DNA from 2 places in the Priestia sp. YIM B13486 genome. Region 2 is predicted to be linked to the other one. Evidence: riboswitches for the same ligand, from Rfam matches in the RefSeq annotation. Region 2 holds a riboswitch; the other holds the start of a gene.

Region 1 (11,378 bases), on a different contig from region 2:
GCTGAGTACGTGTACAAAAAAGGTACGGAAAACTTAAAGCGTGTTCAAGCTTTAGCCGGTGCTAAAAACCATTCAATTGTATTAAAGGATGCAGATTTGAACGTAGCAACAAAACAAATTATCGGAGCCGCTTTTGGTTCAGCAGGTGAACGTTGTATGGCAGCATCTGTTGTTACTGTACAAGAAGAAATTGCGGATCAGCTAATTGAAAGATTAGTAGAGGAAGCAAATGATATTGTAATTGGCGACGGCTTAGAAGAAAATGTCTTCTTAGGACCAGTTATTCGTGAAAATCATAAAGAGCGTACGCTCAGCTATATTGAATCAGGCGTGCAAGAAGGAGCAAAGCTTATTCGTGACGGTCGCACAGATGCAGCAGTAAATGGCAATGGCTACTTTGTCGGACCAACGATTTTTGATCATGTTACGCAAGAAATGAAAATTTGGCAAGATGAAATTTTTGCACCTGTGCTGTCCATTGTACGTGTGAAAACATTAGAAGAAGCTATTGAAGTAGCTAATAACTCTCGATTTGCAAACGGTGCTTGTATTTATACAGATAGCGGCGCAAGTGTACGTGAGTTCCGTGAAAATATTGAATCTGGTATGTTAGGAGTAAATGTAGGGGTACCGGCACCTATGGCATTCTTCCCATTCTCTGGCTGGAAAGATTCTTTTTATGGTGATCTTCATGCAAACGGTACGGATGGCGTGGAGTTTTATACAAGAAAGAAAATGGTAACAACGCGCTGGTAAGTAATTCATTAAAAATCGCATCTCATTTTTAAAGGAAGTATCAGGAATTAAAGATATTCCTTATGCTTCCTTTTTTTAAATCGCAATCTAGTACTAGAAGGGAGAAAGAAGCATGGAAACAGTTAGAATGACGACGGCACAAGCATTAGTGAAGTTTTTAAATCAGCAGTATGTTGAATTTGATGGAAAGCAGCATCAGTTTATTAAAGGGATTTTTACAATTTTCGGGCACGGAAATGTGGTAGGTCTTGGGCAAGCTTTGGAAGAAGATCCAGGAAATCTAGATGTATATCAAGGACGTAATGAACAAGGAATGGCCAATGCAGCGATGGCTTTTGCAAAACAAAAACATCGAAAGCAAATTATGGCTTGCACATCTTCAGTGGGGCCAGGTTCAGCAAATATGGTTACAACGGCAGCCACTGCTTCAGCTAATAATATTCCAATTTTGCTGCTTCCTGGTGATGTATTTGCAACTAGACAGCCGGATCCCGTTTTGCAGCAAATTGAACAGTCATATGATTTATCTATTTCTACAAACGATGCTTTTCGACCAGTGAGTAAGTACTGGGATCGCGTAAGCCGCCCTGAACAATTGATGACAGCTATGATTAATGCGATGCGTGTATTAACGAATCCAGCAGATACGGGAGCTGTAACTATTTGTTTGCCTCAAGATGTGCAGGGGGAAGCATGGGATTTTCCAGCTTATTTCTTCCAAAAGCGCGTTCACCGCATTGAGCGCCGCCTTCCGACTAGGGACAGTCTAGCAGATGCAATTCAATTAATGAAAACAAAGAAAAAGCCAATCATCATTTGTGGAGGAGGCGTTCGGTATTCAGAAGCTGTAAAAGAGTTAAAACAATTTGCTAGTGAGTTCCATATTCCATTTGGAGAAACTCAAGCAGGGAAAAGTGCCGTTGAAAGTGACTATCGCTATAATCTGGGCGGAATAGGTGTAACAGGGAACTCAGCTGCTAATACAATCGCTAAAGAAGCAGATTTAGTAATTGGAGTAGGCACTCGATTTACTGATTTTACAACAGCATCTAAACAGCTTTTTCAACATCCCAACGTGCAATTTCTTACCATTAACACGTCTGAATTTCATGCAAATAAACTTGATGCTGTGAAACTTGTAGCTGATGCAAAAGAAGGATTGCTTGCTCTTATGAAAGAGCTAAAATCAATTGGCTATCAGTCTGGTTATACAACAGAAATTGCAAATGCTAAAGACGCATGGGAAACAGAATTAGAGCGTCTGCATAGCATATGTTTTACTGGTGCAGATTTTGTTCCGGAAATACAAGGTCATTTAGATGAAAGCTTAGCTGAATATGTAGAATCACTTGGTACTCAATTAACGCAAACCGAAGTAATTGGAGAGGTGAATAAGCTCCTTGATGACAACTCCGTCATTGTTGGTGCAGCAGGAAGTCTTCCAGGCGACTTACAGAGAATGTGGAAATCTACTAAACCTAATACCTATCATATGGAATATGGATATTCATGTATGGGATATGAAGTATCAGGCGCACTTGGAGTTAAGCTGGCAGAACCAGCTAAGGAAGTGTATGCGATGGTTGGAGATGGAAGCTATCAAATGCTTCATTCAGAGCTTATTACAAGCCTTCAAGAAAGAAAAAAGATAAACATTTTACTGTTTGATAACTCAGGCTTCGGGTGCATTAATAACCTTCAAATGTCAAACGGTATGGGGAGCTTTGGCACAGAGTTTCGTTATCGAAACGATGAAACAGGAAAACTAAACGGAAACGTGATGAAAATTGATTTTGCAGCCAGCGCCGCAGGCTACGGTGTAAAAACGTATCGCGTAAGTTCTCTTGAAGAATTAAAAACGGCGATAGAAGATGCACAAAAACAAGAGGTTTCTACGCTAATTGATATTAAAGTACTGCCAAAAACTATGACGAACGGTTATGAATCATGGTGGCATGTAGGAGTAGCAGAGGTATCTAAAAATCAGCATGTACAGGAAGCTTATGAAGATAAGGTGAAAAACCTTGAAATGGCAAGAGTTTATTAAGGAACAGGAGAAAATGAGGTTGTTGAAGAGAAACATTCGATAAATATAAAAGAGGTTTTAATTTCATATAAGGGAGAGGAAGAGATGTTCAAGGAAAATACGGTCAAACTGGGGATTGCTCCAATTGCTTGGACAAATGATGATATGCCTGAACTGGGAGCTGAAAATACATTCGAACAGTGTATCAGTGAGATGGCTTTAACCGGTTTTAAAGGAAGTGAGGTCGGAAACAAATATCCGCGAAATGTTTCAATCTTAAAAAAGGCATTATCGCTTCGGAATTTGGAAATTGCAAGTGCATGGTTTAGTACATTTTTAACAACAAAGCCGCTGGAAGAAACGGTAACGCCATTTATTGAACATCGCGATTTTTTATACGAAATGGGAGCAAAAGTAATTGTTGTGTCTGAACAAGGGCACAGCATTCAAGGGTTGATGGATGTTCCTTTATTTAAAGAAAAGCCTGTGTTCACGCCAACAGAGTGGAGCAGACTTGCAGAAGGCCTGCACCATCTTGGGAAACTGGCACGAGAAAAAGATATGCATATTGTCTATCATCATCATATGGGAACAGGAGTACAAACAACAGAAGAAATTGAGCAGCTAATGGAGCTTACCAATCCGGAGCTTGTTTCGCTGCTATTTGATACCGGTCATCTTGTCTTTTCAGGAGCAGAACCTCTTTATATCTTAAAAAAATATCTGCACCGTATTAAGCATGTTCATTTAAAGGATATTCGTCAAGAAGTAGTTGATCGAGTCAAAGAACAAGACCTAAGTTTCTTGCAAGCGGTAAAAGAAGGAGCCTTTACTGTTCCAGGTGACGGAGCTATTGAATTTGATGAAGTATTTACTACGCTTGCCACTTCGGATTACAACGGATGGTTTGTCGTAGAAGCAGAACAGGATCCAGCCCTTGCTAATCCTTTTGAATATGCGTTAAAAGCAAGAAACTTTATTAAAGAAAAAAGCGGTCTTTAATTTCCATTGTAAAAGATTTTACGCCTTTTATGTGTTTATGAAAGGAAAGGAGGAGAGGAAATGAAGCCAACCATTTATAGTGTGGCTGAAGAAGCAGGTGTATCAATTTCTACGGTATCAAAAGTCATCAATCAAACCGGTCATATTAGTGAAAGAACAAGACAAAAAGTAATTGAGGTTATGGCGCAGTTGAATTATCATCCAAGCGTCGTAGCATCTGCTTTAACAGGAAAACCCACTAAAACGATTGGGCTTCTCGTACCTGACATCTCCAACCCTTTTTTTGCCGATTTGGCAAGAAGCATAGAAGACCGAAGTCATGAGCGAGGTTTCCATGTTGTAATGTGCAATACCGATAACGATGCGGAAAAAGAGAAAAAGTATCTATCGCTGTTAATACGTCAGAGAATCGACGGTTTAATTGTAGCTTCTGCTTTTCGCAATGCTAATCTTTTAAAAAATATGCTTAAGCAAGATATACCGATTAGCGTTATTGCTTCAGAAATTCCTCACATATCCGTTAATACAGTGACAGTGGATGACTACAAAGGGAGCTATTTAGCGACTGATTATTTGCTGTCTTTGCATCATAAAAAAATTGCGATTATTACAGAAGATGCAAAAAGCAATCACGCCCGTTTAGATGCTTTTCGAGACGTTATGCAAGAAAATGGAATCATCGTGCCGCCTCAGCACGTTATTACGACCGAAGCAAGTATTCAAAAAGGATATGAAAGTGCTAAGCAAATTTTTTCAATGAAGGAGAAAGTGACGGCTATTTTTGCTTGTAACGATTTACTGGCTATCGGAGTTATCCAAGCTGCAAAAGAATTCAAAATTGATGTACCGCAAGACTTATCAGTGATGGGCTTTGATAATACGGTTCTTTCTACTACCATCACGCCCATGTTGACGACAGTAGCACAGCCGACAAAAGAAATGGCTGTAAACGTAGTGGATTTGCTGGTTAGAGAAATGAAATATCCAGCGATGCATAAAGAACATTTGCTTCTTGAGCCAAAATTGATTGTTCGAAAATCAACGGCTCCGTTACGAAGGGAAGCCACAGCATCTACAAATAATTGAACAAAATCAAGAATATTGCCGTTAATAAAAAATCCTCATAGTCACATATTTAAAAGAATTTAGAGAGTCTATGAAGAAAAATGAGTAATTAGTAAATTCTTATCGCGCTACTACATAAAGGAGGAATTCAAGCATGTTAGGTAAATTAGGTGAATTAAATAACGGATACAACGTACTTACAGAAATGACCGGTCAGCACAAAGATATGCTGATGGATATTGGGATTTATAAAATGGCCCAAGGAAAAGAGGAAACTTTACTAGACAGCAGCAGTGAAACCGCTGTTCTTTTACTAGAAGGAAAGATAAAGCTAGAGTGGGAAGGCCATTCGAAAGAAATTCAGCGCCAGTCCCTATTTGAAGAAGAGCCTTGGTGTTTGCACGTTTCAAAAAATGTGGAGGTCAAAATTACCGGACTTGCCGATAGTGAAGTACTAGTTCAAAAAACGGATAATGAAAAAGAGTTTTCATCAAAATTATATACGCCCGAAGATTGTCAAAACCCAGTGGCTGGTGAAGGAGTATGGGAAGGTACTGCTCAGCGTGTAATCCGAACAATTTTTGACTACAATAACGCTCCTTACTCTAACCTTGTTATTGGAGAAGTTATTTCTTATCCAGGAAGATGGTCGAGTTATCCGCCTCATCATCATGACCAGCCCGAAGTGTATTACTATCGTTTTGACAAGCCACAAGGATTTGGCTGCGCAATGGTTGGAGAAGATGCGTACCGTGTAGTTGATAATAGTTTTATTACAATTCCTGGTGAATTGGATCATCCTCAAGCAACGGCTCCTGGCTATGCGATGTACTTCTGCTGGATGATTCGCCATCTCGACAATAATCCGTGGACAGACCGTATTATGGAAGAAGAGCATAAGTGGTTATTAGAGGCGGATGCAAAAATTTGGCCTGAAAAATAAATAAAGCTCTATATAAGAAATGGGTTTCAAATGTTGAAAAACCTGGAATAAAAAATAATTATGCGTAAAATAATAGTTTATTTTTGTAAAATATGTTTTTATATGTTAAAATATAGCTTGTATTAATATTCAGGCGATGATATCGCTCTTTGCTGCAGATTCCTTTTTAGGAGTCTCTTTTTTTTTGGAAACGGAAGCAACAGATACAGACGATTCGTATATAAATTAAAAAGAAAAGGAGATAAGCGTAAGCCGCTTATCTCCTTTTCTTTTTAGCGTTATCTAATGCTAAGTTCTTTTTCACTACTTTTTCTAAAGCAACTTCCACGTGAACATTTTTTTCATCGATGTCATTCACAAGCACGACGGTTCCTTTTCGCCCTTTAATCTTTAAATCATCACCCGTAGAAGGAATGTTTTCCCTCAGCTGGCTTAATAGAAGCTTTCTGTTTTCAAAAAAGTGGACAGCCACCATTTTATCTCACCTAATTTCATATGATATGTGTGATACAAAGATGTGTATATGAAATCCTTCCTATACATTATGTCGCCAGGGGTGGTTTTAGAACACATTGAATAGACAATTGTTGCATTGATATATGAAATAAATAGGATGGCATAGTTATAAATCTTCTATTCTTGGACATACTTATACTACTAATCTAAAAAGGGATGTGGATGAAAATGAAGGTGGCTATCGGATTAAGTGTATTTACGGTCGTTACAGGAGCAATTGCGTTAGGGTCAGTTTACTTTTTAGCAGGTATCTTTTCGTTTTTCTTAACGGTTTTTTCATAAAAAAATCCACCAAGAGGTGGATTTTTTTATTTAGCAGCGGCTTTTGTTTCATGAGGCGAATTGCCGATAAATCCAAATTTTCCGCCGACAACTTCTTTTACTTCGTGGATGACAATAAAAGAATTCGGGTCAATTTGCTGGATTTTCTTTTTAATTTTTAATAACTCGTTCTTTTTAATAACAACGTAGATAATGCGTTTATCTTTGTTGGCGTAGTAGCCGTATCCGTAAAAGATGGTGGCTGCATTTCCAAATTCACTGGTAATAACTTGTGCTATGTCTTTGTATTGATCGGACATAATCGTCATTGCTTTTTTGTTGTGGAAACCTTCGATAACGACATCTACGATTTTGGCACAAAGATAGACGAATATAAAAGTATAGAGTGTGTTGTTGACGCCAATAGCAAAAACCGATGCTAAAATAATGACGCTGTCCATATAGAACATGCTTTTAGAAATATTATAGCCTTTTGTATAGTTTAATAAATAAGCTAAAAGCGTTGTTCCACCGGTAGATCCATCGGCGATAAAAATGAGAGCAAGTCCTGTTCCCATTAGTAAAGCCCCGAATACAATTCCTAAAATCATGTCGTGAACGTGAAAAGGAATATAGCTGACTAGACCGAGGAAAACGGACGTCATGACGGCTCCTAGAATCGTATAAAGAATCGTTTTTTTGGTTAGAAATTTATAGGCTAAGGCAATAAATATAAGGTTTACAAGAAATGTGCTGATACTTGTAGGGATATGAAATAAATAATATAAAACAAGAGCAATACCAACTGTACTTCCGTCACCTAATTTATTTGGAATGACGAAAAAATCAATGGATGCAGCAACTAAAAGTGCTCCAACAATAATTAAGATGATGTCTTTATAGATTGTTTTCAATATGCAAACCTCCTTGATTATTAGGATATTTTCATGTGTAATCTTGTTTTTACTAGTGTTTCACAAATGATAAAATAAAAAACGTCTTAGAAATTGTCTAGTTATAAAACTGATCAACTTCTAAGACGAAGAATTACGATACGTGTATAGGTCTTGATCCGGCTTTTCTATGCTTCGATGTCACCGATTATATAAACCTCTGACCGCTATGTCAACGCTATGAGAGATGTTCAACTTTTCAAAAAATAGAAGGCGGTTTCCTACATAAAAAAAGAATCCTTTGCGACGATGCAAAGGATTTTCAAATTTATTGGAATAGGGGGAATACGTTATTAGGATTACCATTTTCATAAATTAATATACCTTAATTTTCCAAAAAATTATTTGTTAATGACGATTGAAAGTTTGTAATTCACATGCTGATTTAGCTCTGTCAAAAAATCATTTAGTTCTTCATTTGAATGAAATTTGCATTCTAATAAGTAGCAGCCATCGCCGCTGATTTTAAAGTTGTTGATAACGTGCTCCTGCTGACTTTCTAAAAATGTAAGGTAGGGGTGGTGATGAATGCTCTGCGTATAGATATTTAAAAATGCATGGATGATGTAGCCGAGTTTTCGTTCATCAATGTTAATTGTATAGCCTTTGATAATGCCTTCATCTTCTAACTTTAATACTCTAGCAGAAGCGGCTTGTCCGGTTAAATGCACTTTTTCTCCTAATTCTTTCATCTTCATACGTCCATTTTTTGATAGTTCTTCTAGTATGTGCTTATCTGTATTATCTAACATCGCTACAAATCCTTTCGTATTTCAAATCAAAAGGCTTAACTACTTGATGTCACCTATGTATACTGATACGTCTTCTATTTTATACTAAAGGAAAGTAAGAAAAAAGAGCAGTCAATATGCAAGATATAGAAAGGAGCAGTAGTTTGTAAACAGCTAGATTGACGAAAGCTTAAGCTTGCTGTATGATTCTTTGAGTGTTTACGTGGTTCGTAACCATCCCACGTTAAAAAACTAAGGAGAGAATAGTAAGATGAATATAAGAACACTTTGCGTCAACGGTCTTTTAGCTGCTATGTATATTGCTGTCAGCATGTTAATCCAGCCGTTTGGCTTCACCAATATCCAATTTCGTATATCGGAAATGTTCAATCACTTAATTGTGTTTAATAAAAAGTACGTGTACGGCATTGTGCTAGGAGTATTTCTGACGAATTTGTTTTTTTCACCAATGGTTGCTTATGATCTGGTGTTTGGGGTAGGACAATCCGTGCTATCATTACTCATTACCATTTTTTCTATGCGCTACATTAAAAATATGTGGGCTCGTATGCTTGTTAATACACTTGTATTTACGTTCACGATGTTTATTATTGCGTTTGAACTGCACTTAGCATTTGATTTACCATTTTTCTTTACGTGGTTAACAACAGCTGTTGGTGAGTTCATTGTTATGCTTGTTGGAGCACCAATTATGGCTGCAATTAATAAACGTGTACAATTTAATAAGCTAGTTGGATAAAAAAGATGGGGCTGTGATAAATCTCACAGCCCCATCTTTTTTTCTTTGTTATTCTATAAGTGTAGTGATAAACCCCTTATTATTGAAGAGCTTTTCACGCATGGACAAATTACCCATATCTAGCATGTGAAAAGAGCAGGTCGCGTTTGCGGTCTGCTCTTTTTGCGTAAGGCAATAGGAAGTATCCGGTTAGATTATTTTGAAAGAAGGAGTGACAAATCTCACAGCGCATTCTTTTTTCTTTTGTTACGATATACATATAGTTGGCAAACTCCTTATCGAAAAGTTTTTCGCACAACAACACATTACCTATGCGTAGCAATTAAAAAAGCAGACCAATGACGGTTTGCTTTTTTAATTGTATTTTTCCATTAAATAACTTTTTTGAGTTATAATTGTAAAATAATCTTTGTTACTAGAGAGGGGATTGTTTTTTGAATAGAAAGTTAGGAATTCTTGTTTTATTAGCGTTAGTCATCTTATTTGCCGGGTGTTCAAAAGAAGAAGACAACGTTCCTTTAAGAGAACTAGAAAAGATAAGTATTAACGTAATCAAAGAACAAAAAATGAAGCAAGGGATTTCATATGAAATGGAATTAGTAAACAAGAGCGATTTGACCATCAAACAAAATAATGTATTTTTATCGTATCCTTTAAAAATGAAAAACGGTTATTCTGATAATAAATTTAAGGTGTTAGCAGAAGGAAATAAATTAAATATCAAGCCAAAACAAAAGGTTAAGTTAACGGCATTTCTTCCTTATAAAGGAACTAATAAAGCAGCATTAGCTATTGATGAGCCTGACGTAAAGTGCATAGGGTATTGGAATAAGCTTGATGACTACCATCAATTTTCTTTTGGAGGATCCTTGAAGCAAGAATAATATATAACTATTTGTTAAATGGTGGAACTGAACGTAAGGGATTGATAAAGGTGGTGAATGAACAGTGAGTGTAGACACCGATAGATTGATTAGCTTCTTTATTTTATAGGGAACACCCGCTGTTTTTAGTATAGTAGATTACTTTAAACTGAGTAAAACTGAAAAAAAAGAAGCTATAAGAGACTTAACATCTGTAAAATCTATTGTAACAACAGGATTTATATTGACCGGAGGAGTTATAGCGAGTTTAGGCAAGCTGCAAGCTGTTATCTCTGCTGCCTCTGCACGTTATAGGTACTTTTATTTTAGTCATTGGTGGTGTCGTGGGCGCTATTGAAGCATGGAAGATAGAAAGAAAAGTATTGTTATCCTTGTTTTAATAGTATCTATGATTGCTCTTACATTTATAATATAAATTCTGCATGTAACAAAAGCTGCTCAAATTGTGAGCAGCTCTTATCAGTTTCTTACTTATTGTGTTTCAAGCTGCTGGTCTTTTTTCTTTAACGTAAGAGCGAGCAGGAACGAAACGACGGCGAAAGCGATGGCTACATAATAGACGGTATGAACCCCGCTTGTCATACTTTTTATTTGTAACAGCGTTTTATTCGTTTCATTTGATTGTTGAATAAAGTGCTGAGAAGCCATGGTCATAATACTTGTATACAAAGCGGGTCCAATCGCGCCTGAAACTTGGTTAATCGTATTTGAAATAGCTGAACCGTGAGCATGAAGCGGTTTTGGTACTTGATTTAAAGCAAGCGTCATCACGGGCCCGATGCTTAAACCTACGCCAATTGTAAAGGCTGCGTATAAGATGGCTGCAGTCGTCGTGTTTGTTCCGCTTGAAATAGTAGTGAACAAACTTAAGATAATTGTTAAAAGGACTAAGCCCGTTAAAAGCAGCGGTTTAAATCCAATTTTGTCAAACAAACTTCCTCCCACCATAGCTGTTAGAGCCAGCGTTACGCCGCCTGGAAGCATAAGAAACCCTGTTTGCAAAGGAGACAGTCCCGCAGCCGTTTGGAAATATAGCGGCAAAATTAACATCATTGAAAACTGAATCATCATAATAAGAAACATTAAGAAAATCGATCTTGAAAACACAGACGATCTAAAAGGCTTCATATTAATCATAGGAGAATTCAGCTTGCTTTGCTGTCTGACAAATAAAGCAAGAGCTATGACGCCAATTATGAGCGTAAGCCATACGATAGGATTACTCCATCCCGTCTCTTCACCAGCTGCGCTAAATCCATAAACAACTCCTCCAAACCCAATTGTAGAAAGAATCACAGATGGGATATGAATTGTTGGTTTAGATGTTTCAGAAACGTTACTGAGCTTGAAAAGAGCAAATAGGAAAATAAGCGCCGCTGCAATTAAAAGACCTAGAAATATAATTCGCCACGAATGATATTGAATAATTAATCCTGAAAGAACCGGTCCTATTGCCGGTGCAAATAAAATAGCTACGCTAA
Region 2 (11,378 bases):
TAGAACGGATATACAAACTTGCGATATCTTCTTCTACTTGCCCCTTTACTTTACTGTAAAAGAATGGCGAACGAAGATCAGCACCAATTGCTGTGATCGTTAAAAAGTTTTTGCAGCGATATTTTTCTGCACATTTAGCCGCTTTTAAAGGAAATTCGTAGTCCACTTTAATGAATTTCGCTTTTGTTTTTGCTTTTTTCATTGTCGTGCCTAAACAGCAATATACATCATCAACTGCAAAGCATTCTTCGTGCTTATCAAGCTCTGAAAAATCAATTTCAAGCTGACGTAGCTTTGTGTGTTCGATTGGTAGCTTTTTTCGAACAAACACTGTCACATGGTTATATAAGCTGTTGCTTAATAACATTTTTAAAAGTTCTTGACCAACAAGTCCGCTTGCACCTAATACTAATGCTGATCTCTGTGACATTCTTTCACCTTCTCACCTGTTGTTTTTGCAATGGAAAACAGGTTGCATACACAACCTGTTTGTTCGAATTAACGATTATCAATTGTTTCTGGGTATAAATCATGATTCATCAGGCGATAATTAGCCATTTCTTCATACTTCGTACCGGGACGGCCATAGTTTGTATATGGATCAATTGAGATTCCGCCGCGTGGTGTGAATTTTCCCCATACTTCAATATATCTTGGATTCATCAGTTTAATTAAGTCATTCATAATAATGTTCATACAGTCTTCATGGAAATCTCCATGGTTACGGAAGCTGAATAAATAAAGCTTTAACGACTTGCTTTCTACCATTTTTTCATCTGGAATGTAACTAATATAAATGGTTGCGAAATCCGGCTGACCTGTTTTTGGACATAAGCTCGTAAATTCCGGACAGTTGAATTTCACAAAATAATCACGATTTGGGTGTTTGTTATCAAATGCTTCTAGAATCTCTGGTGCATATTCAAACAAATAGTTTGTTCCTTGATTTCCAAGGAGTGATACACCTTCTAATTCTTCATCTTTTCGACCGCTCATTTGCATTTCCTCTCTTTCTACGATTGTCATTCTAACAGCGTTTTTTTATTTTGTATATATCTGTTTTTATTTTTCTTTGTAAATTTTTTGCTATGCGCTTACACGCCTCGTTTATTTCCCCAAACAAGGGCGTGAACCTGCGGCAGAACTCTTACATCGTTCATGTTTTTTGCTGCCACTGCCTTATCGATTAACCACTCATACTTTTTAAGCAATTCTTGTGTTAACGACGCATTATCGATTGTCGTTAAGTCCTCGTTTCCTACTTGAACAAAAAATGGAACCTCAGGATAACGTTCATGAACAGACGCTGCATACTCAAAGTCCTCATCATTAAATACAACGACTTTTATGCTTATGTGCGCCTTGCGTTTTTCCTTTATTAATGTCTCTATAATATCGTCTAATACGGAGAAATTTGTTTTCATTAATGAACTTGGAGGCTTAGGAGAAATCGTTAAATCATCGATCTTTAGGAACCAATCCTGATAACGGCTCCCCTGTGTTTCAAGAGCTGCTTTTACCCCTTGACTGTGCAAAAGCTCTACAAGTGAACCAATCGCCTTGATAAGCGCAGGGTTTCCTCCAGAAATGGTGACGTGATCAAAGCACTCTCCTCCAATTTCTTTTAGCTCCGTCCAAATTTGTTCTGCTGTTAGCTGACGAATATCGTTTTTAGCCGATCCATCCCATGTAAAAGCTGAATCACACCAGCTGCAGGAATAATCACAGCCCGCGGTACGAACAAACATCGTCTTACGTCCTACAACCATTCCTTCCCCTTGAATCGTTGGTCCGAATATTTCAAGTACTGGAATTGTATTAGCCACGTTTTTTCACCTTCTTTGGGCGGTAAACTACGTAACTTGTCGGCGTTTCCCGCACGAATACTTGTACGCAAGAAGGCTTATTTGGTAGTGTGTCTAGATATTCTTGAACCAACTCATAAATTTTACGGGCAACAACTTCAGTTGTAGGAAAATCATTTGGATTTTCTTCGTTAAAGATAGAATGATCGTTCAATAATGTATGATCAAATTGACCAGAAACAATTTTTTTCAATAGCGCAAAGTTTACTAAAAAGCCCGCTTCGTCTAATGTATCTCCGGCAACAGTTAGATTTACGAAATACGTATGTCCATGAACTTGACGGCATTTTCCTGCTTCTGTGTGAGGAACAAAATGTGCCGCAGCAAACTGCATATCTTTGTTCAGTTCATATTCATAGTCATGAAATACTTGAGGATACATTTGTTGCAGCATTATTTCTCTCCTCCTTCTTTCGTTTGCATATATTGATCTAACCCGCGTTTTCGCAATTGACATGCGGGACATTCGCCGCATCCATCAGCAACAATACCGTTGTAGCATGTTAATGTTTTTTCACGCACATACTCAAGCGCCCCTAGCTCATCCGCTAACGCCCACGTTTCTGCTTTATCAATCCACATAAGGGGCGTATGAATCACAAATTCAAAGTCCATTGATAAATTAAGCGTGACGTTTAACGATTTTACAAATACATCTCGACAGTCTGGATATCCCGAAAAATCAGTTTCACAAACGCCTGTTACGATATGACGGCCTCCGCTGTTTTTAGCCAGTACGGCTGCAAATGATAAAAATAAAAGATTGCGGCCGTCAACAAACGTTGTAGGCAACTCTCCTTCTTTTTGCTCGATCTCAATATCATCTCGCGTTAAGGCATTTGGTGCTAATTGATTTAAAAGTGACATATCTAGTACGGTATGCTTCACACCTAAATCAGCTGCGATAGCTTTTGCTACCTCTATCTCTTGACTATGGCGCTGACCATATTGAAAAGTAACCGTTTCTACTTCTTTAAAGTTTTTCAAAGCCCAAAATAGACATGTTGTACTATCTTGACCTCCGCTAAATACAACAATAGCTTTTTCATTTTTCATCATTATTGTTCGTCTCCTTTTTGATTGAAATCAAAAGAAGAAGAAACTTTATTGAACCGTTCGTTCCCTTTGTGACTAATTTTATAACACAAAAAAGAGACTGCTCTTTTCCAGCAATCTCCCTAAAAAGCAACTAAGATACACGTCCTCGCCAGCATACACGTCAAAAAGACGCGTTGATAGAAAAGCACGTGAAAGAAGACACGCTAAAACCGTGTCTTTTGTCATCAACGATGATCTTAGTTTTTTATAGAGGGAGTTTTCGAACCTCTCCCGTACGTATCCAAACGTGTACGGCGTTTCTTCTTGAATTGTCATCGTATTATACCACATGCGTATAAATAATGCTATGTTTGTTGACTTCTATCGCCTTTAGCTGCCTTATTTTTCTTCATATAAGAAAGCGCAATAAATAACAACGGAAAACAGACGCTTAATACAAATAAATAAAACGGCCAGTAATATTTTTCAAAATAATTGAAGTACGCTGTGTTGGGAATAATGTAATATGCCACGCCTGTAATAATTAGACCTAAAGGAAAGCTTAAAAAATTGCGCACCCGTAAATTACACAATTGGACGATACTTAACTGAATAGCATAGAACACAATGACAACTTTAAAAAAGATAGATAACATCCAAATAATAGCTACTAATACTTCAACATGCTGAATCGTTGCACCTAACGAAATCATTTTTCCTAATAAATAAACTGGGTAGCTGTGCATCGATGCAATATTCGCGCCAAGAGCTAATATACAAGCCGCAACTGCAATCGTAATCGTCAAGCCCGATGCGACAGTGCCGATAACAAACATTCTTTTTATCTTTTTTCCATCTTTTATATGAGGCGTAATCATCAGAATAAAAACCAATTCCATAAACGGGTTTCCTAAAAAATAAGTGGTCCCTAATACTAAATCACCCATGCTGAATTCAAAAAAAGGATAAAGACGATCAATTTTCATCTGAGGAATATTTAAAATAATTAACAATAAAAAGGGGACCACAATCCAAGGCAAAAAGATTTCCGCGGTTCTTGCTACCACTTCAATACCTAGATACCCTCCGTATATAACAGCTAAAAGAACAAGAGCATGAATCCATGTAGGCAGCGTTTCAGGGACAATTTGAGTCGTCATGAATGTACTGATATCTCGAAGCGAAAACGTAGACTGAATGAACATAAAGAAAATGTAAATAAGAGAAATACACGTTCCTGCATAAGGACCTAGCGCCTTTTTAGCTATTTGAATGAATGTTTGCTGAGGGTAACGCTGAATCAGCCATAAAAGCACCGCAACGATTAAAAGTGCAAAGCCAATAGCAAGCACACCGCAAAACCACGCATTTTGTCTATTCGTCTCTAATAATGTAGCCGGAACTGCCAAGATGGCGCTTCCGATACAAAAAACATAAATGAGAAAAAGAAATTGTTTCGGACTAATAAATTCTTTTATTTGCATCATACACACCTTCTCTCCTACATGCGTGCTCACGTGAATAACAAATGATGAACGGTTCTAGTAAGAGGCTTAACGAGTGCCTCTAAAAAGTACAGAGGCGTAGGAACTTCTTTACGGAGTGTAATCGCTCCCCAAAAGAATAGACCCAAACCTATAAGACAAAGGTAGACGACTATCTCACGATAATACTTTTCCTTTCGGAAGTTGATCATTATTTTTTTAGTCAAATAAGCAAGCAGTACAAGTAAGGCGATAAATCCCTCCATTTTCTTTCTCCTTAATGCTTCATTTGCTTCATATATGAGTTATTTAACGTGCCTAAGCGACGGATTTGAACTTTTGCATCTAAATCGACGGTTAAATCCTCTGCGTAAATTCTGTTCCAGTCTCTTTTCATTTTGTACCATCTCTTTACATCTTGTCTGTAAAACGCTTCGCCAAAACCAAAGATATCGCTTTTATAAGTTTTTTGAGCTTTTTCTACTGCATCATTCATTTTTTCTTTTACGTCGGCTGCTGTTTTTCGTTCGAGCATATTGATTACAGCTGGGTCCTGTAAATTCACTTGACACTCTACATCAGCTACGTTCGCTTCTCCTTTTAAATCAACGTGAATATGAGGTTTATGATTTTTCATAGTAGCTGTCACCTTGACATTCGTTCGAAGCATTTCGACTCCGATGATATCATGCTGTTTTTCTTTTTTTTCGCATGGAATAACAATTAACGTACTTTTTACATGTCCGGTAATATAGTTATATCCTTTACTTTCGTCTTCATTGAACCAGCCGAGAAGCTTATCATTTTGAAAGACACCTAATCCTTTGAAATTGAGCAGGGTGGAAAGATTGGTGCGAGAAATACTAGACATGTCTCCTGCCTTTTTCACGTCGCCTTTCACTAACACTCCTGATAACACCGCCTGCTTTCCTTCACTGGTTAAGTTACTGATCAGTTCATTTAACTTCACTCCTCTAGTAGGTGCCCAAATACGCTGTGACACGTCTAATGAAGCAAACATATGGTTAGCAGGTATTTTTTCGATGGTTGTTAATACGTTCAAAACGCTCGATGCTTTTGTGTTTTTAGCAACAACAACAAAATAATCGGTACGCACTTCATGATCCCGAGCAAAGAAATCAAGCACTTCAGCAATACCGTCTTCCGCCATGCTTTCGCTAATAACTAGCATTCGTAAATGAGAAAGATAAATTTTACGCGGAGATTTTGTCGTTATTTTTCTTAATCCTTCCATTACAGACGAAGCCTTAATAGAAAATGTGGTAACAGAAGGCCCGTTTGTAGGCGTTTTCGCCTGAATATCACCCGGATTAATTAGCTGAACTGTCACAATAATGCCATCTTCTACTTTATCAATTCCGACAGCAACCGTAATGGCTAGCTCGTTCAACTCTCGACTGCTCCAGCAGCCGCTTAATAGCACTGAACAGATACATAACATTAGAAATGCTTTCATAGTAAACGGCCACCTTCACACAGTTTAGTTTTTTTGCGTCTTTTGACGTGAAATATTCTTCTCATTAATAAGCTTTGGCCTTGTTTTCATTTTTTTGATCGAACGTCTAATCAGCACATCCTTTTGATCACGCTTCACAAATGGAGCCATAGGTGTCATATAAGGGACTCCAAATGACCTTAAGCTGCATAAATGTAAAATCATTAAAATTAGCCCCAGGATAATACCGAACAGGCCAAAAGTAGCTGCTAAAACCATTAAAACAAAGCGTAGCATCCTTACTGCAATAGCCATATCATACACAGGTGACACAAAGTTACTAATAGCGGTGATGGATACAACGATAACCATTGCAGGTGAAACTAATCCCGCTTGTACGGCGGCTTCTCCTAAAACGAGTGCTCCCACAATCGAAATAGCTGAACCTACTGCTCGAGGCAATCGGACTCCCGCTTCTCGCAAAATTTCAAACGTGATTTCCATAATAAACGCTTCAATAATAGCAGGAAAAGGAACACCTTCCCTTTGAGCTGCAATACTAATTAACAAAGCAAAAGGAAGCATTTCTTGATGAAAAGTAGTTAAAGCAATATAAGCAGAAGGTGTTAAAAGAGCTAAGAAAAATGCCATGTAGCGCATTAAGCGAATCAATGTACTAATATCTGCGCGCTGGTAATAATCTTCGGCCGCTTGAAAAAATTGAATAAATAGGGCAGGAACCATTAATACAAAAGGTGTACCGTCTACTAAAATGGCTATCCGCCCCTCTAAAAGACCTGCTGCCACCGAGTCTGGACGCTCCGTGTTATGCATAGTAGGAAAAGGTGTATAATCTTCATCTTGAATCAACTCTTCGATATATCCGCTCTCCAAAATACCGTCTATATCAATTTTGGAAAGACGCTCCTTTACCTCTTGAATGACCTGTTCATCCGCAATGCCGTCTATATAAACGAGCGCAATATCCGTTTTTGTAAACTCTCCTATTTGCTGAGATTCAATCCAAAGTTTTGGAGATTTTATTCGGCGCCGAATCAATGCGGTATTCGTTCGCAGTGTTTCTGTGAAACTGTCTCGAGGCCCTCTTACAACGGTCTGAGATTGTGGTTCAGAAACAGCCCTGTCTCTCCATCCTCTGGTACTTGCCACAATACACGTTTGATACCCTTCTAAAAACAGTACGGTATCTCCTGATAAAACATGAAGAAGAGCATCATCCAATGTCTTTGCTTCCATGATTTCACCGGCTGCCAAACTATAGCTTTTAATCAATTCGTACATATTAACGATGCCATCATCATGTGTTAAATGTTCATCGTGATAGTGCATAATGGAGTCCAGCGCATAGTGTTCAACTTCGTCTTTATTTACTAATCCGTCGATGTAAGCAACACCTAAAGTAAATTTTTCTTCAATCGAAATTCGAAACTCTCGCACAACTAAATCCGTGCTCTGTCCCAATGCTTTTTTCATGCGGGATAAATTATCTCCCACCCTCTCAGATAATTTCTGCTCTTCCTGTGTAGAAGAAGCACTAGTGTCCTTAGAGTCCTTCGATTCATCAGCTTTTTCTTTCCGCTGTTTGGATTTATTCGTTAACTCAGATAGTTTTTTTATACGCATTGTTCATCCTCCACTACATTGAACGAAAAGAAACGGAATTTCTTCTTTTTAGTCTCTATAGTTTTTGTATGAAAAGGAAATTTATACTTGAAGCCATTTTAATAATCTTTATTTTTGACATCATTTGTGCATTTCTATAGGATAGTAATGGATAATTCTTTGTTATTATGAAGAATGTTTATGCGGAACATTGAAAGGAGTCTATACATGGCACAATCACTTAAAGGCAAAGTAGCTCTTATTACAGGAGCAGGAAAAGGCATCGGTCGTTCAACTGCGATTGAATTAGCAAAGGAAGGCGTAAATATCGGTTTAATTGCTCGTACAGAGGCAGATTTAAAGGCTGTTGCTTCTGAACTAGAAGCATTTGATGTACAAGTTGCTTATGCAACAGCAGATGTTTCTTCTATGGAAGAAGTAAATGCAGCAGTTGAGCATCTACATACAAAATTAGGGGCAACAGATATCTTAATCAACAACGCAGGAATCGGTAAATTCGGAAGCTTTTTAGAGCTAGACCCAGCTGAGTGGAAACAAATCATTGATGTGAATTTAATGGGCGTTTACTACGTAACGCGCGCCGTTCTACCTCAATTAATCGAAAAAAATGGTGGAGACATTATCAATATTTCATCCACTGCTGGTCAAAAAGGCGCTCCCGTTACAAGTGCTTACAGCGCTTCAAAATTTGGCGTGCTCGGCTTAACTGAATCTCTAGCGTTAGAAGTACGCAAACACAATATTCGTGTAACAGCTCTAACACCAAGTACAGTAGCAACGGAATTAGCGTATAAAGAAAACTTAACGGATGGCAATCCTGATAAAGTGATGCAGCCTGAAGACCTAGCAGAAATTATGGTCGCACAATTAAAATTGCATCCTCGTATTTTTATCAAATCTGCGGGCATGTGGTCCACAAATCCATAAACAAACATAGAAAAAGGAGAGCTTCAGCTCTCCTTTTTTGTGTCTTCCTTTATATGGTGGTTACCTTATTTACGTTTAGGCGTGATTTCTTCTGATAGTTCTTCAAAAGATTTCACTTTTCCATGCGATGGGTTTTGTGATTGTTTTCGCACATTCCACTGACGCTCTTTTTGACTTTTAGACTGAGTCATTTTGCTTCATCCCCTTTTTATATGCTTACATGTAGTAGGATAAAACAAGCTGCTCTTTTCCATTCATCAAAACTGCTTCCAATTTCTTTACTGCTTAGCTAAATGTATTTTAAACCACTTATCAATTTCCGCGTTATATTGATCATAATAAGCAGTTAGCGGATGGTCTCCGTTTTTGTACAGTACATATTTGTATTCTTTTCCCTGCTCATCTAATTGTTTCACAAGCTTTTCAGCCTGCGTATGGTGAACTTTACGATCATGATCACCCTGTAAAATCAAAAGAGGTGAATTTACTTTATCGCTCCAATAGACAACAGAACGACTTTTATACCTCTCCGGATACTGCGCCGGATCTCCTACAATCGTCCGCAGCACTTGTTTCATTTCAGGTCCTCTTTGATCATAGAATTGAAACATGTCTGTAATACCTGATTGTACGACAACTGCATCAAATTTAACGCCGTTTTTCATCGTTAAATACGTCATCATGCCGCCGCGTGAATATCCTAGCGCTACCTTTTGCTGGTGATTTACATAAGGAAGCTGTTCTCCCCACTTAATAAGATTTAACACGTCGTCAATATCTTTACCGCCGTACGTCTCTGTACCTTCACTTCCGCCATTTCCCCTGTATTGAGTCGCAACCACGACGTAGCCTTTACTTGCCCAATATGATAAGTACTGCAGTGTTTTTGCGCGAATCATGCCATGTTCGCGATTTCCTCCGCGATTATATACTAAAAGCGGATAATGTTTGTCTGCAATGTCTTTAGGCTGTACTAAAAACCCTTTTATCTTTAAATTATCACTAGGATACGTAATGCTATATACATCTACTTTATTTGAATAAGGCGATAATAAATTCAATTTTTCTTTATTTACATCATCACTTTCAGCTCGGTTGAAAACCGCTGTCACACCGAGCACAGCTACAGTGATTAATGCAATGATGCCCCATTTTTTCAACAGAAACCCTCTCCTCAATAAATATCTTTTCTCTTTTATAATGAGTGTTTTCATTTGGCTTTACCCTTCTTAAATGTTTGCTAAAAAGGGCATTCATCCCATCGCCAATACAGCTTATTTATCATACCGCAAAACTCAAATTTCTTCATCAATAAAGAAATAAGAATTCATCCAAATACATTAACAAGAAAGACGTATAGTAAATTGTATTATTAAATTATAGATTTGAAAAGTGGAATGATACTTTTTTTGTCGTTTTTTACCTGTCCTTTTTCCAAAAAAAAAAGCCCAGTTAAGACTGAGCTTTTTTCTTGGCAATGCCAATGCCTGTATATGCTAAAATAATTGAAAAAATAGGACATAAAATACTAAAGAATGTAAATGGAATATAGTCAGCTGCGGGAATATTTAATGCAGTTGAAATAAAAGCACCGCTGACACCCCACGGAATAATAGCATTAATAACCGTTCCGCCGTCTTCAAGCGTTCGTGATAAGTTTTTTGGATCTAAATTCCATTTTTCATACAGCGGCTTAAACGTCTGTCCAGGCAAGAGAATCGATAAATACTGTTCGCCTGTAATAACGTTCACTCCAATTGAAGATAGAAGCGTAGCAAAAATAACGTCTCCGCTGCGGCGAATTTGTTTTGCTAATCCTTCTAACAAAGCATCAATAATTCCAACAGCTCTCATCAAGCCACCTAGCGACAAGGCAATCATGATAAGGGAAATAGAAAACATCATGGACTGCAGTCCGCCTTTATTCACAATCGCATCCACTACTTTATTTCCTGACTCTACTGCCGGCCCGCTTTGAAGAACGCCTAGCAATTGACTCAGCGTAAATTCATGCTGTGTAATCATTCCTGTAATGATGGCCGTTACAATACCTAAAACTAACGTTGGCAGTACATCGACTCTTCTCATCGAAAAAATAAGAACTAAAAGTGGAGAAAGCAACGTTAACACATGTAAATTAAACGTATGTTTTAATGCGTCTTGAATTCCTTGAATTTCCCCGTAATTGACGCTTTCCTGATTTCCGTTGATTCCGATTACCAGTGCAATGATTGCTGTAATAACAATACTTGGAACCGTCGTCCACGTAATGTGCTGAATATGTTTAGGAAGCGGGACTTCAACGATACCAGAAGCAAAATTTGTTGTATCAGACAAGGGAGACATCTTATCTCCAAACACAGCTCCTGAAACAATCATCCCCGCTGCTAGCCCTGGATGTACACCAATAGCAGTTCCTACGCCAAATAAAGCGACCCCTACCGTACTGACGGTTGTTAATGAACTTCCTGTGAATGTTGAAACTAATACGGTAATAACTAAAGCACTAATTAAAAAGTACTGGGGTGAAATCCAGTGGAAGCCGTAGGATAAAATCGTCGGTATCGTTCCTCCTACCATCCAAATCGCAATAAGCATCCCGATCAGCATTAAAATAAGGATAGGCTTAATGCCCAGTCTGACACCGTCTAAAATCCCTTTCTCCATTTCTGTCCACTTATATTTCAACAAAAAGCCAATCACACTAATAAATGCTACACCAAATATCAGCGGAATATGAGGCGGCAGCTTTAACGTAAATAATGAAACAAAAATAATAGCTAATAGCACCAAAACCACCGCTATTGATTGTATAAATGAAATTTCTTTTTTCATGAGGTATTCCCTTTCTATCTTTCTTTTTCACTTAAACGCTTTTATGCTTTTACGCAGTTAAGTGCAAACCTTCTTGAGTATAATTTTTATCCTTCTTGCTGTCAATAACTTATTTTATCCAAAGGTAAG

Evidence for each region. Region 2 has a riboswitch for preQ1 ahead of queC (7-cyano-7-deazaguanine synthase QueC). Riboswitches for the same ligand answer to the same signal wherever they lie in the genome.
Region 1: linked by a shared signal. The riboswitch ahead of ACFX4G_RS23010 (QueT transporter family protein) and the one ahead of queC (7-cyano-7-deazaguanine synthase QueC) in region 2 are both predicted to bind preQ1.

The regions. Positions count from the first base shown of each region.
Region 1 covers NZ_JBHZOZ010000012.1:19,235-30,612, forward strand. The annotation lists gene ACFX4G_RS22970 (CoA-acylating methylmalonate-semialdehyde dehydrogenase) at 1-756, shown strand, start outside; gene iolD (3D-(3,5/4)-trihydroxycyclohexane-1,2-dione acylhydrolase (decyclizing)) at 869-2,803, shown strand; gene iolE (myo-inosose-2 dehydratase) at 2,888-3,784, shown strand; gene ACFX4G_RS22985 (LacI family DNA-binding transcriptional regulator) at 3,845-4,870, shown strand; gene ACFX4G_RS22990 (5-deoxy-glucuronate isomerase) at 5,004-5,792, shown strand; gene ACFX4G_RS22995 (hypothetical protein) at 6,049-6,267, opposite strand; gene ACFX4G_RS23000 (YitT family protein) at 6,617-7,483, opposite strand; gene ACFX4G_RS23005 (Lrp/AsnC family transcriptional regulator) at 7,864-8,274, opposite strand; PreQ1 riboswitch class I at 8,471-8,515, shown strand; gene ACFX4G_RS23010 (QueT transporter family protein) at 8,525-9,013, shown strand; gene ACFX4G_RS23015 (hypothetical protein) at 9,448-9,897, shown strand; gene ACFX4G_RS23020 (DHA2 family efflux MFS transporter permease subunit) at 10,369-11,378, opposite strand, start outside.
Region 2 covers NZ_JBHZOZ010000006.1:256,604-267,981, forward strand. The annotation lists gene ACFX4G_RS17865 (NAD(P)H-binding protein) at 1-430, opposite strand, end outside; gene queF (preQ(1) synthase) at 499-996, opposite strand; gene queE (7-carboxy-7-deazaguanine synthase QueE) at 1,095-1,826, opposite strand; gene queD (6-carboxytetrahydropterin synthase QueD) at 1,819-2,259, opposite strand; gene queC (7-cyano-7-deazaguanine synthase QueC) at 2,259-2,924, opposite strand; PreQ1 riboswitch class I at 3,155-3,198, opposite strand; gene ACFX4G_RS17890 (GerAB/ArcD/ProY family transporter) at 3,269-4,390, opposite strand; gene ACFX4G_RS17895 (hypothetical protein) at 4,417-4,653, opposite strand; gene ACFX4G_RS17900 (Ger(x)C family spore germination protein) at 4,665-5,864, opposite strand; gene ACFX4G_RS17905 (spore germination protein) at 5,889-7,487, opposite strand; gene ACFX4G_RS17910 (3-ketoacyl-ACP reductase) at 7,695-8,414, shown strand; gene ACFX4G_RS17915 (DUF6254 family protein) at 8,480-8,605, opposite strand; gene ACFX4G_RS17920 (alpha/beta hydrolase family protein) at 8,693-9,574, opposite strand; gene nhaC (Na+/H+ antiporter NhaC) at 9,867-11,249, opposite strand.